One region of the Kocuria arenosa genome, then DNA from elsewhere that is predicted to be linked to it. Evidence: riboswitches for the same ligand, from Rfam matches in the RefSeq annotation. Region 1 holds a riboswitch; each other region holds the start of a gene.
The links. A riboswitch is a leader RNA that binds a small molecule or an ion and turns the genes downstream of it on or off. The one in region 1 is predicted to bind S-adenosylmethionine.

Region 1 (4,069 bases):
CAGCCCGAGCGGGACGAGGTTGAGCGTCCCGCTGGTCGCGGGCAGCCCCGCACCCGGGTCCAGGGCCACCTGGAGCGGTGTGAGGTGGGCGAGCAGCCACACGTGACCGGAGAGCACGAACCCGCCGGTCAGACCGAGGGTGTCGAAGCCGTCGGCGAGCCACACCATGAGGACGCTCAGGAGGACCAGCAGGTAGGACACCACGGCCACGGAGCCGAGTTCCAGCACGCCCTGCAGCCACAGCGGCATCGGCACACCCCTGCGGTCGGGGCGTGCAGCGGGGGAAGAAGAGCCAAGGGAGTTCATCACCGCCCATCCTCCCACGCCCGCGCGGCGCCCCGGCAGAGGCTTCACGGCGCCTTCACCGGCGGGCCACGCCCCGCTCGCCGTCCGGTCGCCCGGTCCGGGCAGGCTCGGGCCCATGAGAGTCGCCGTGGTCGCCGAGCAGTTCCTCCCCCACCTGAACGGAGTCACCCACTCGGCGCTGCGGGTCGTCGAGCAGCTGGTCGCCGGGGGGCACGACGTCGTCGTCGTGGCGCCGTCCTACGACCCCGCGCCGCTCGGGCGCCTCGCGGAGGAGGTCGTCGAGGACCTCGACGGGGTGCCGGTGCACCGGCTGCCCGCCGTGCCGCTCACCGGCTACCCCGCTGTGCGGGTGGCCGGCGGGACCGTGGCGCGGGTGCGCCGGCAGCTGGAGCGCTTCCGGCCGGACGTGGTCCACGTGGCCTCCCCGTTCGTGCTGGGCCGCCGGGCGATCCTGGCGGCCCAGCAGCTCGGGGTGCCGTGCGTGGCGGTCTACCAGACGGACGTGCCCGGCTACGCGGCCAAGTACGGGGCGCCGTTCCTCGAGCAGCTCCTGTGGGGGCACGTGCGCTCCATGCACAACCTCGCGACGCTCACGCTCGCGCCGTCCACCTCGGCGGTCCGGCAGCTCACCGAGCACGGCGTCCGGGACGTGCACCTGTGGCGGCGCGGGGTGGACACCACCCGCTTCTCCCCGCGGCACCGGGACGAGCAGTGGCGGCGGGAGGTCGGCGGCGGCCGGCGGATCGTCGGCTACGTGGGCCGGATCGCACCGGAGAAGCAGGTCGAGGACCTCTCCGCGGTCGCGGACCTGCCCGGCACGCGCCTGGTGGTCGTGGGCTCGGGGCCGGAGGAGGACGCCCTGCGCCGCCGGCTCCCGCAGGCCCACTTCACCGGCCGCCGCAGCGGCGCGGACCTCGCGCGCATCATGGCCTCCTTCGACGTGTTCGTCCATCCCGGCGAGTTCGAGACGTTCTGCCAGACGATCCAGGAGGCCATGGCCTCCGGGGTGCCGGTCGTCGCGACCGGCCGGGGCGGGCCCCTCGACCTCGTGGACCGGTCCCGCACCGGCTGGCTCTATCCCCCGGGCGACCTCGGGGCGCTGCGCGGTCACGTGACCGATCTCCTGGGCGACGAGGCGAAGCGGGCCGCGTTCGGCGTCGCGGCGCACGCCGCGGTCCAGGGCCGGACGTGGGACGTGCTGGTCGGGCAGCTGCTCGAGCACTACGAGAGTGCTGTGGCGCTCTCGGGGCAGGGGCGAGGCCGGCGCCACCGCCGGGCCGCCTGAGGGCTACCGCCGCGCGGGGGACGCGTCCAGCACGGAGGCCCCGGTACCGGCGTACCGCCCCGGCTCCGCGGTCAGCACGGTCAGCCCGTGCACCAGGGCCGTGGCGGCGGTGAGCCCCGCGAGCGGGTCGGCCGCCCCTGACGCGCCCAGCGCGCCCCAGGCCCGGGCCACGGCGGCGTCGACCGGCAGCACCCGGCCCGGGAAGCGCAGCTCGAGCTGCTCCGCCCACAGCATCTCGTCGGGCCGCTCGGCGAGCAGCTCGCCGAGCACGGTGGCCGGGAGGAAGAGCCGCCGGTGACCGTGCCGGCGCAGGACCTCGGCCAGCTCGGGGCAGCGCTCCGGGGTGCGCACCCCCAGCAGCACGGAACGGTCCAGGAGGAGGTCCACGGCGACGGGCCTCAGGCCGCGGCGGCGAGCTCCCCGCGGGCCGGAGCCAGCAGGAAGTCCACGAACTCGGCGCGGATCTGCACCACGCGGGCGTAGTCCTCGAGGCTCATGGCGGAGGCGCTGATCGCCGGGACGCCCGGCGTCGGGTCGTTGGGGACGGAGTCCCTCGGTGCCGGGACGCTCGGGGAGGCCTCGGAGGCGCCCGCGCGGGCGACGGCAGGGTGGCGGGGGTCGGACATGACCGGGATCCTTCGTGCGCTCTTGCTCGCACCGGGTACCGCTGCTGCGGCGATGCGAGCCGCTTCGTCATCCGAACCACCCGTGAACATGGGGTTGGTGCCCGGTCAAGTCGGAGCTTGCCGACCGGGTCTCTTGAAGCTTCCTCCATTGAACCACACCGGCGGAACCGCATCTGCGCGCGGCGTCCCGGGGGATTCCGGGGCCACCCTCCTGTGCGCCGGTCTTCCCCGGAGCGTCACCGCTCCGACACCTCGACGACACATCGATGCGCTGGAATGGGCCTCGAACAACCGGGGACGGCGCCGGCGACGGCCCCGAGCATTACGCTTCGGTGACACAACTCACGACTCGCCTGTCGTGGTGTCGGAGCAGCGGGGTAGCCTGAACCTGCTTCTCGAGATGCGGCGTCCACGTGCTCGACCGGAGATCGACGATCCCCGACGAGTCCGGGAAGGGGCTCCGACCCGCTGCGCGCCAACCCGATGTTCCCGGGTGGATCGGATGACGAAGCGGCGGGCAACGCCATCGGATGCCTGCAAGAACGTCAGGAGAAAACATGACCATGTCCGAAGAAAGAACAGCCATCACCACCGACCAGCGCGAGGAGTGGATCGACGTGACCGTCACCGCCCTCCCCGATCTGCACCTCGTCCGGCTCACGTCGACCGACGGGGACGTGCAGGAGTACCTGAGCCCTGAGGCCGACGACCTCGCCGCCGCGGCGGAGCACACGGAGGGAACCGCGCAATGGTGCGCCAAGTACCGCCAGCTCCTCGTTCCCGGAGCCCTCGCGGCGACCGGACGGCACCCGTTCTTCAAGCTCCACCCCTCATCCCTCCCGATGTCGGCCTAGCCGGCGGACGGGACACGACGGAGGCCGCAGCCCAACGGGCTGCGGCCTCCGTCGTGCGAGGGCGGAACCGTGCGGGAGCGGAACCGTGCAGGGTTGGAACCGTGCGGGGTCGGAACCGCGCGAGGACGTGCCACGGTGCGGAACGTCCTGCCCCGGTGCCGGGTGGCCGGTGGCGTACGACGACAGAACCGCCGGCGGGCGGAGCCCGACGACGGTTCTGGAGGATCAGCGGGCCGGGGCCCGCGGGGATCCTTAGGAGATGACGTTGATGTTCGCAGCCTGGGGGCCCTTGGGGCCGTCCTGGGTCTCGAACTCGACGCGGTCGTTCTCGTTCAACGAGCGGAAGCCGTTCGAGTTGATCGCGGAGAAGTGGGCGAAGACGTCCTTGGAGCCGTCCTCGGGGGTGATGAAGCCGAAGCCCTTGTCAGCGTTGAACCACTTGACGATACCGGTAGTCATGGGAGACCTGATCCTTCATGAGATGAACGTTTCCCGACGTTCGAGAAACACAACAGTTGTGATGCATGGAAAACGTCTTCTCAGAAAAACTGCTGCACCCGAGTGGGCCGAACTGCTTGAAAGACAAAAACGAACCTCAACAACTGCGAACCACTCTACACGAGATCCGGCGCCCTGCCACCCGGGCGGTGCCGGGGCCCCGCCAGGAGCCGCTCAGGCCGGCGAGGCGCCCAGCTCGATCAGGAGCACTCCGCCGACGATGAGGGCCACCCCCGCCGCCGTCACCCAGGTGAACGGCTCCCGGAACAGCAGCCGGCCGGCGAGCGCCGTCAGCGCCACCCCGGTGGCCGACCAGATCCCGTAGGCGACCCCGAGCGCCATGCCCTCGGCCAGGGCGAGACTCAGGCACGTGAACGCCACCAGGTAGCCGGCGACCACGGCGGCGTACCAGCGGGGACGGCCCCGGGCGGCCATCCGCAGGGAAAGGGTCCCGGCGACCTCGGTGAGGATCGCGACGGTGAGGAAGAGCCAGGCCATCA
Region 2 (4,069 bases), on a different contig from region 1:
AGAACCGGGTGACACCACGGTAGAAGGGGGTTAGCGGCGCGTTCAAGAGTCCGACCAGGAGCAATGGCAACAAATCTCTGTCCCGTCGGACCTCGTTCCTCCGGGGGCGGGACGGGACGGGCCGGGGGTTCCGCGGCCTGCGCCCAGGAGTGCCCCCTGGCTGCTGACCAGTAAGTCAGTCGCGTTCCTGCAGGTCACACGGGATTCTGGAGCCGCGGGAACAACTGCCGGCCACCGCAGCAGCCCTTCCCCGAGGGGCGCGACAGGCAGGCCCCGCGGGCGCCGCCGGGGGCCCCAGGGACCATCAGCACCATGACGGTTCGACACGTTTTGTGACATCGTTGCCGGGTCACAGGACCTCCCCGAGGAGGCACTTGTTCCACGGGGCTCCAGAGCGCGCCCGGGGGGAGTCACATCGGCCCCGGCCGACGTCGATCGTGGCCGGGCCCGTCGAGTGCCCCGACGGCTGGTCGCCGACCGCGGCCATGACCACGACGAGCAGCCGCGGCTGCTGCGAGCCCGGAGGCCGCGAGCGGAGCGGCCCGGTGGGGTCGTCCGATCTCAGATGGTGACGGGGCCGTCCGGGGTGCTGAACGTGACGGAGAGCACCCCCGGGGTGCCGTCCGGATAGCGCCAGTCGACCTCGAGGTCCTCGAGCGCGGTCTCGACGGGGGCGCCCAGCCACTCGGCGACCCGTTCCGGGGCCCCGGCGATGGTCATCCCCGCGAGCCCCACGTCCGTGATCCGCGCCTGGGACGGGTGCATCTCCGGGTCGGAGTCGAAGTGGATCATGAACGGCAGCTGCGGGTCCGCGATCAGGCCCTTCACGCCGATCTGGTGCCACTCCAGGCACCGGCCGTCCGGGAACACCCGCTGGCCCGGCACGGAGTGGCGCCCGAGGCGCCGCTCGAAGGGAGTGAGGTCCTCGACCTCCACGACCCAGCCCAGCCAGCCGCCGCCGGCCTCGGACCGGGCGCGCACGGCCTGGCCGAAGGGCGCCTTCTCCGCCGCCGGGTGCTGGAGGACCTCGACGACCTCCACGTACTGGTGGTTCGTCAGCGGCAGGATCATGTTGCGGGTGCCGAAACGGGGGTGCACCCCGCCCTTGACCGGCTCGATCCCGAGCTGGTCCGCGATGCGCTCGGTGGTGGCCGCCAGGCCCTCCGGGCGGCAGGCGTAGGACACGTGGTCGACTCTCATGGGCACATCGTGCACCCTGTGAGTTTGGTCTCCAAATCGGTCCGCGACGCGCCGGGCGTCGTGCGGGCGACGCCCCGTGCCGGGTGTCACGCCCGGGTCCGGCTTGACGCCGTGACGCCCTGATCCGGAGAATGCTGTCCAGGTCATGAGCGCCAGCGTCCAAGCCCCAGCTAGCTGGCCGGCAACCCTCCACCGCGGTGGGGTGCCCTGGGTGAAGACCAGGCTCCTCGCGACCGGCGAGCGAGCAAGCGCGGGTCCCCGGCGCCCGGCCGTTCCCGGCCGCACCGACTCGACCGGGACGGGACCCCTGACCTCCGCAAGGAGTCCCACGGCATGTCCGATCTCCCCGCTTCCAGCACCGACGTCTCCGTCCCCCGCACCGGCGAGGCCGCGACCGGACGGCCCACCCCCGAGAACCCCGGGGGCTGGGCCTTCGAGACCCGGCAGATCCACGCGGGGCAGAGCCCCGACCCGGTCACCGGCTCCCGCGCCCTGCCGATCCACCAGACCACGTCCTTCGTCTTCCCCGACGCCCAGGCCGCGGCCGACCGCTTCGCGCTCGCCGAGCTCGGCCCGATCTACACGCGGATCGGCAACCCGACCACGGAGGTCGTGGAGAACCGGATCGCCGCCCTGGAGGGCGGGGTGGGCGCCCTCATGCTCAGTGCGGGGCAGTCGGCGACGACGTTCGCGGTGCTCAACGTCGCCGGCGCGGGCGACCACATCGTGGCCAGCCCCAGCCTGTACGGCGGGACCTACAACCTCTTCAAGTTCACGCTGCCCAAGCTCGGCATCGAGACCACCTTCGTGGCGGACCCCGACGACCCCGAGGCCTGGCGGCAAGCGGTCCGCCCGAACACGAAGGCCTTCTTCGCCGAGACGATCCCGAACCCGCGCAACGACGTGCTCGACATCGAGACGGTCTCCGGGATCGCCCACGACCACGAGGTGCCGCTCATCGTGGACAACACCGTGGCGACCCCCTACCTCATCCAGCCCTTCCGCTGGGGCGCGGACGTCGTGGTGCACTCTGCCACCAAGTTCCTGGGCGGGCACGGCACGGCCATCGGCGGCGTGATCGTGGACTCCGGGAACTTCGACTTCGGCCACTACCCGGAGCGCTTCCCCGGCTTCAACCAGCCGGACGAGTCCTACGGCGGACTCGTCTACGCCGAGGCCCTGGGCGCGGACGGCCCCTTCGGCGTCAACCTGTCCTACATCCTCAAGGCCCGGGTGCAGCTGCTGCGCGACCTCGGCTCGGCGATCTCCCCGTTCAACGCGTTCCTCATCGAGCAGGGCATCGAGACGCTGTCCCTGCGGATGGAGCGGCACGTGGACAACGCCGGGAAGGTGGCCCGCTGGCTCGAGGCGCGCCAGGACGTGCGCTCGGTGTCCTGGGCCGGGCTGGAGTCCTCCCCGTGGCACGAGCGGGCGCAGAAGTACGCGCCCCGGGGCGCCGGGTCCATCCTGGGCTTCGTCCTCGACGGCGGCCGGGAGGCCGGAGCCGCCTTCGTCGACGCCCTGACCCTGCACTCGAACGTCGCGAACATCGGCGACGTCCGCTCCCTCGTGATCCACCCGGCGTCCACCACGCACAGCCAGCTCCTGCCCGAGGAGCAGCTGGCCGCCGGCGTGGAGCCCGGCTTCGTGCGCCTGTCCGTGGGTCTGGAGAACATCGACGACATCCTGGCGGACCTGGAGCACGGCTTCGCCGCGGCCGCGGCCGCGCAGGGAGGACAGGAGTGACCGTGACGGTCGTGGGAGGCGCCGACGCCGGGACCGCCGTCCGCGAGGACGGCGTGCCGCGGGTGACCGGGATCGGCGAGCTGGAGCTCGAGTCGGGCTTCCGGCTGCCCGACGTCCGGATCGCCTACGAGACGTGGGGGACGCTCGCCCCGGACGGCTCCAACGCGGTCCTCGTCGAGCACGCCCTCACCGGGGACACCCACGTGGCGAGCGGGCGGGCCCGCCCCGGCGCGCCCGAGGTCGAGAGGCGCGCCGCGGAGAGCGGCGGCTGGTGGGAGGGCCTGATCGGCCCCGGCGCCGCCATCGACACGAACCGTTGGTTCGTGGTCTGCACCAACATCGTGGGCGGCTGCTACGGTTCCACGGGCCCGGCCACCCCCGCGCCGCCGAGCGTGGACCCCGAGGGCCGCCCCTGGGGCTCCCGCTTCCCGCTCGTGACCGTCCGGGACTCCGTGCACGCCGAGGCGGCCCTGGCCGACGCCCTCGGCATCGAGGCCTGGCGCCTGGTCATCGGCGGCTCCATGGGCGGGGCCCGGGCCCTCGAGTGGGCCGTGACCTGCCCCGACCGGGTCCGGGCGTGCGCGGTGGTCGCCGCGTGCGCCCAGTCCAGCGCCGAGCAGCTCGCCTGGGGCCAGGCGCAGAACCTCGCGATCCGCCAGGACCCCCACTTCCGGGGCGGGGACTACTACGACGGCCCGTTGCCCGTCACGGGCCTGGGCCTGGCGCGGCGGATCGCCCACATCACCTACCGCTCGGCCGACGAGCTGCACCACCGGTTCGGGCGCTCGCCGCAGGCCGACGAGCAGGTCATCGACACGCACGCCGACGGGCGGGGACGCTACCAGGTGGAGAGCTACCTCGACCACCAGGCGTCCAAGCTCGCCGGCCGCTTCGACGCCAACAGCTACCTCGCCGTCAACGAGACGCTCATGTCCCACGACGTCGCCCGGGGCCGCGGCACGCTCGAGGAGGCGCTGTCCGTGACCTCGTGCGAGTGGCTCGTGGCGGCGGTGGACTCCGACCGGCTGTACCTGCCCCGCGAGTCCGACATCCTGGCCGCCGCGCTGCCCGGGGAGGTCCGGCGGCACACCCTCACCTCGCCCTCGGGCCACGACGGCTTCCT
Region 3 (4,069 bases), on a different contig from region 1:
CTCGAGCGGGTCGATCTCCACGTCGGCGTTCATGCCGTCGCGCAGCACCGTGGCGACGTCCTCGGCGGCGGCGGCGATGCGCTGCTCCGCCACGTCGTCGAGCACGCCCTCGGCGCCGAGGTAGGCGCGCATCCGCGTCACCGGGTCCTTGGCGATCCACTCCTGCACCTCGGCGTCGTCCCGGTAGCGCGTGGCGTCGTCGGCGTTGGTGTGCGCCTGCATGCGGTAGGTGTGCGCCTCGACGAGGAGGGGCTCGGACTCGGAGCGCGCCAGGTCCACGGCGCGGCGCAGGGTGGCGAGCAGCGCCACGAGGTCGTTGCCGTCCACGCGCTCGCCGGCCATGCCGTAGCCGACCGCCTTGTGGGCGAGGCTCGGGGCCGCGGACTGCTGGGACAGGGGCACGGAGATCGCGTAGCCGTTGTTCTGCACGAAGAACACGACCGGCAGCTTGAACACGGCCGCGAAGTTCAGGGCCTCGTGGAAGTCGCCCTCGCTGGTGGCGCCGTCGCCGCACATCGCCAGGACCACGGTGTCCTCGCCGCGCAGCTTGGCGGCGTGGGCCACGCCCACCGCGTGCAGCAGCTGGGTGGTGAGCGGGGTGGACTGGATGCCCACGCAGCGCTCGTACGGGTCGTAGCCGCCGTGCCACTCGCCGCGGAAGATCGCCATGACCTGCATCGGGTCCACGCCCTTGGTCATCACCGCCACGGTGTCCCGGTAGGTGGGGAACAGCCAGTCGCCCTCCTCGAGGCACAGGGCGGCCGCCACCTGGCAGGCCTCCTGGCCGTGGCTGGACGGGTAGACGGCCATCCGGCCCTGGCGGACCAGGGCGGAGTTTTGGTCGTTGACCCGCCGCCCGACCACCAGCTTCTCGTAGGCCTCCAGCAGGACGTCCCGGGCGGGCAGCGGGTACTCGTGGCCGGGGCCGGTGCCCTGCTCCTCGGGGGCGAGCAGCCTCCCGCTCGGGTCGACCATGCGGATCTCGCCGCGGGCCGGGAGCATGTACTGCTCCGGCGTGATGCCGAAGGTCTGGGAGGCCCGGAGGATGGGGTCCCCGGGGGTCTCGACGGTCTGGCTCATGGTGTCCCCTCGGTCGGTCCCCGGTCCGCTCGCGGGCCCGGGGAGGCAGGAAGGCTGGTGCAGCTCTGTCTCCCCAGTATGGGAACCCGGCATGGTTCGTATCCACAGAACCGGGAAAATGCAGAAGACTGAGACAGACAGTGCACTGTGCGTGGACGAAATGTTCTAGTGTGGCGTGGAGCACACGCATTCGTCCGGCGCGTTCCGGACGCTGCGACCGACCCGCCGCGAAGGAGCCCGCCGTGCCCTCGACGCCCGTGACGCTGGACGAGACCGACCGGAAGATCCTCGCGGAGCTGTCCCGGGACGCCCGGCAGTCGGTGACCGCGATCGCCGCGGCCGTGCACGTCTCCCGCGCCCACGCCTACGCCCGGATCAACCGGCTCCGGGACGAGGGGGTGATCCTGCGCTTCAGCACCGTGATCGACCCGGTGCGGGCGGGCCTGCAGGCCTCCGCCTACGTGACGCTCAAGCTCCAGCAGAACACCTGGCGGGAGCTGTGCGCCCAGCTCCGGGCGATCCCGGCCGTGCACCACATCGCCCTGGTGGGCGGGAACTTCGACGTCATGCTCCTCGTGCGGGCCGTGGACACCGTGCACCTGCGCCAGGTCATCTTCGAGCACGTCCAGCAGCTGCCCGGCGTGGTGGACACCCAGACGTTCCTGATCTTCGAGGACATCGACACGCGGGCCTGACGCCCGGGCCCGGCACGTCCGCCGCGCACGGCCGGCGTCATGAACCGTCACGGTCGTCATCTTCCGTCGCGGAGGGACACCCACTACCTCTGCGCATAGTGTTGTTCCAGCTTCACGAGACGTGACCGCCAAGCTCCGACTTGGTCACGCACCAACCCCATGCTCATTGGGTGGTTCGGATGAGGAAGCGGCCTGCATCTTCCGCGGCGTGCCCACCGGGCCGGCGCGGATGACCGGTGCGGGTAAGAGCAAGCGCACAGGAGCAGCGCCATGTCCACCCCCGTGACCGACCACGACCTCGCGACCCGGCAGATCCACGCCGGCACCCACGACCAGGTCACCCAGCGCACCCTGACGGTGCCGATCTACCAGACCGCGGCGTTCGAGTTCCCGGACTACGAGGCGGCCCGGCAGATGTTCGCGCAGACCCGGGCGGGCTTCACCTACACCCGCACCGGCAACCCCACGGTGGCCGTGCTCGAGCAGCGGATCAGCGACCTCGAGGGCGGCGCGGGCGCCGTGGCGACCGGCTCCGGGCAGTCCGCCGTGGCCGTCGCGCTGCTGGCACTGCTCGGCCAGGGCGCCGGCAAGCACCTCGTGGCCTCCGAGAAGCTCTACGGCGGGACGGTGGACCTCCTCACCGACTCCTTCGCGGACTACGGCATCGAGGTCTCCTTCGTGGACCCCACCGCCCCGGGGGCGTGGGCCGCGGCCGTGCGCCCCGACACCCGCGCGTTCCTGCTCGAGTCCATCGGCAACCCCCTGGCCACCCTCCCGGACCTGCCCGGGATCGCCGACGTCGCCCGGGCCGCCGGGGTGCCCGTCGTCGTCGACAACACCCTCGCGTCCCCGGCCCTGTACCGGCCGCTGGAGAAGGGTGCCGACATCGTGGTGCACTCGGCCACCAAGTTCCTGGGCGGGCACGGCAACGCGCTCGCCGGGGCGGTCGTGGACGGCGGGACCTTCGACTGGTCCGCGCGGCCCGACAAGTGGCCGCAGTTCACCCGGGCCCGCGCCCGCTGGGGAGGGCTGAGCCTGGTCGACAAGTGCGCCGGGGCCAGCCCCTACCTGCACCTCGTCCGCGCCAAGTACGTGCACGACCTCGGGACCACGCTGTCCCCGTTCAACGCCAGCCAGATCCTGCAGGGCACCGAGACCCTGGACCTGCGCGTGGCCCGCCACACGGCCTCCGCGCTGGAGGTGGCCGAGTTCCTGGCGGAGCACCCCGCCGTCGCCCGCGTCCACCACCCCGGCGTGCCCGGGGACCCGGGCGCCGGGATCGCGGTCCGCGACTTCCCGCGCGGGACCGGCTCCGTGTTCTCCTTCGACCTCGCCGCCCCGGACGACGCCGTGGGCCCGTTCATCGACGCGCTGCGGCTGTTCAAGCTGGTCGCCAACATCGGCGACACCCGCAGCCTCGTGGCCCACCCGGCGGCGATGACGCACTGCCGCCTGACCCCCGAGCAGCGCCGGGCCGGCGGGATCGCCGAGACCACGATCCGGCTGTCGATCGGCCTCGAGTCCCCCCAGGACCTCGTGGCCGACCTCGGCCAGGCCCTCGACACCGTCGTCGCCACCGTCCAGACCTCCCGGAAGTGAGCACCGCCATGACGTCCTCCACCGAGACCCGCACCCGCCACCGGGGCTTCACGACCACCGCCGTCCACGCCGGCCAGGAGCCCGACCCGCTGACCGGGGCGGTCATCCCGCCGATCTACCAGACCTCCACGTTCGCCCAGGACGGGATCAACGTGCTGCGCGCCGGGCACGAGTACAGCCGCGGCTCCAACCCCACCCGCAGCGGCTTCGAGGAGCAGCTCGCGGCCCTGGAGCGCGGCGAGCGCGGGTTCGCGTTCGCCTCGGGGATCGCCGCCGAGGACGCCCTGCTGCGCGCGGTGCTGCGCCCGGGCGACCACATCGTGCTCGGCGCCGACGGCTACGGCGGCACCAACCGGCTGATCACCACGGTCCTCGCCCCGTGGGAGATCGCGCACACGCCCGTGGAGATCACGGACCTCGACGCGGTCCGCGCGGCCGTGCGGCCCGGCGCCACGAGGGTGCTGTGGCTCGAGACGCCGTCCAACCCGCTGCTCGGCATCGCCGACGTCGCGGCCTGGGCGCAGCTGGCCCGGGACGCTGGGGCGCTGCTCGTCGTCGACAACACCTTCGCGTCCCCGTACCTGCAGAACCCCCTCGAGCTCGGCGCGCACGCCGTGGTGCACTCCACCACCAAATACATCGGCGGGCACTCCGACGTGCTCGGCGGCGCCGTGGTCGTCGGGACGGCCGAGTGG

Region 2: it holds a riboswitch for S-adenosylmethionine, as region 1 does, so the genes downstream of both, ACFYE3_RS11830 (bifunctional o-acetylhomoserine/o-acetylserine sulfhydrylase) here and ACFYE3_RS09320 (nuclease PIN) in region 1, are expected to answer to the same signal.
Region 3: it holds a riboswitch for S-adenosylmethionine, as region 1 does, so the genes downstream of both, ACFYE3_RS16350 (O-acetylhomoserine aminocarboxypropyltransferase/cysteine synthase family protein) here and ACFYE3_RS09320 (nuclease PIN) in region 1, are expected to answer to the same signal.

What each region holds. Positions count from the first base shown of each region.
Region 1 covers NZ_JBHZTA010000004.1:202,327-206,395, forward strand. The annotation lists gene ACFYE3_RS09305 (cell division protein PerM) at 1-249, opposite strand, end outside; gene ACFYE3_RS09310 (glycosyltransferase family 4 protein) at 422-1,591, shown strand; gene ACFYE3_RS09315 (PIN domain-containing protein) at 1,595-1,978, opposite strand; gene ACFYE3_RS09320 (nuclease PIN) at 1,990-2,217, opposite strand; SAM riboswitch class IV at 2,231-2,356, opposite strand; gene ACFYE3_RS09325 (hypothetical protein) at 2,775-3,071, shown strand; gene cspE (transcription antiterminator/RNA stability regulator CspE) at 3,324-3,530, opposite strand; gene ACFYE3_RS09335 (DMT family transporter) at 3,744-4,067, opposite strand; gene ACFYE3_RS09340 (DMT family transporter) at 4,067-4,069, opposite strand, start outside.
Region 2 covers NZ_JBHZTA010000006.1:121,196-125,264, reverse strand. The annotation lists gene ACFYE3_RS11835 (VOC family protein) at 562-1,200, opposite strand; SAM riboswitch class IV at 1,342-1,457, shown strand; gene ACFYE3_RS11830 (bifunctional o-acetylhomoserine/o-acetylserine sulfhydrylase) at 1,534-2,946, shown strand; gene metX (homoserine O-acetyltransferase MetX) at 2,943-4,069, shown strand, end outside; gene ACFYE3_RS11820 (hypothetical protein) at 4,069-4,069, opposite strand, start outside.
Region 3 covers NZ_JBHZTA010000011.1:68,118-72,186, forward strand. The annotation lists gene ACFYE3_RS16340 (thiamine pyrophosphate-dependent enzyme) at 1-1,080, opposite strand, end outside; gene ACFYE3_RS16345 (Lrp/AsnC family transcriptional regulator) at 1,323-1,775, shown strand; SAM riboswitch class IV at 1,886-2,007, shown strand; gene ACFYE3_RS16350 (O-acetylhomoserine aminocarboxypropyltransferase/cysteine synthase family protein) at 2,046-3,374, shown strand; gene ACFYE3_RS16355 (cystathionine gamma-synthase) at 3,383-4,069, shown strand, end outside.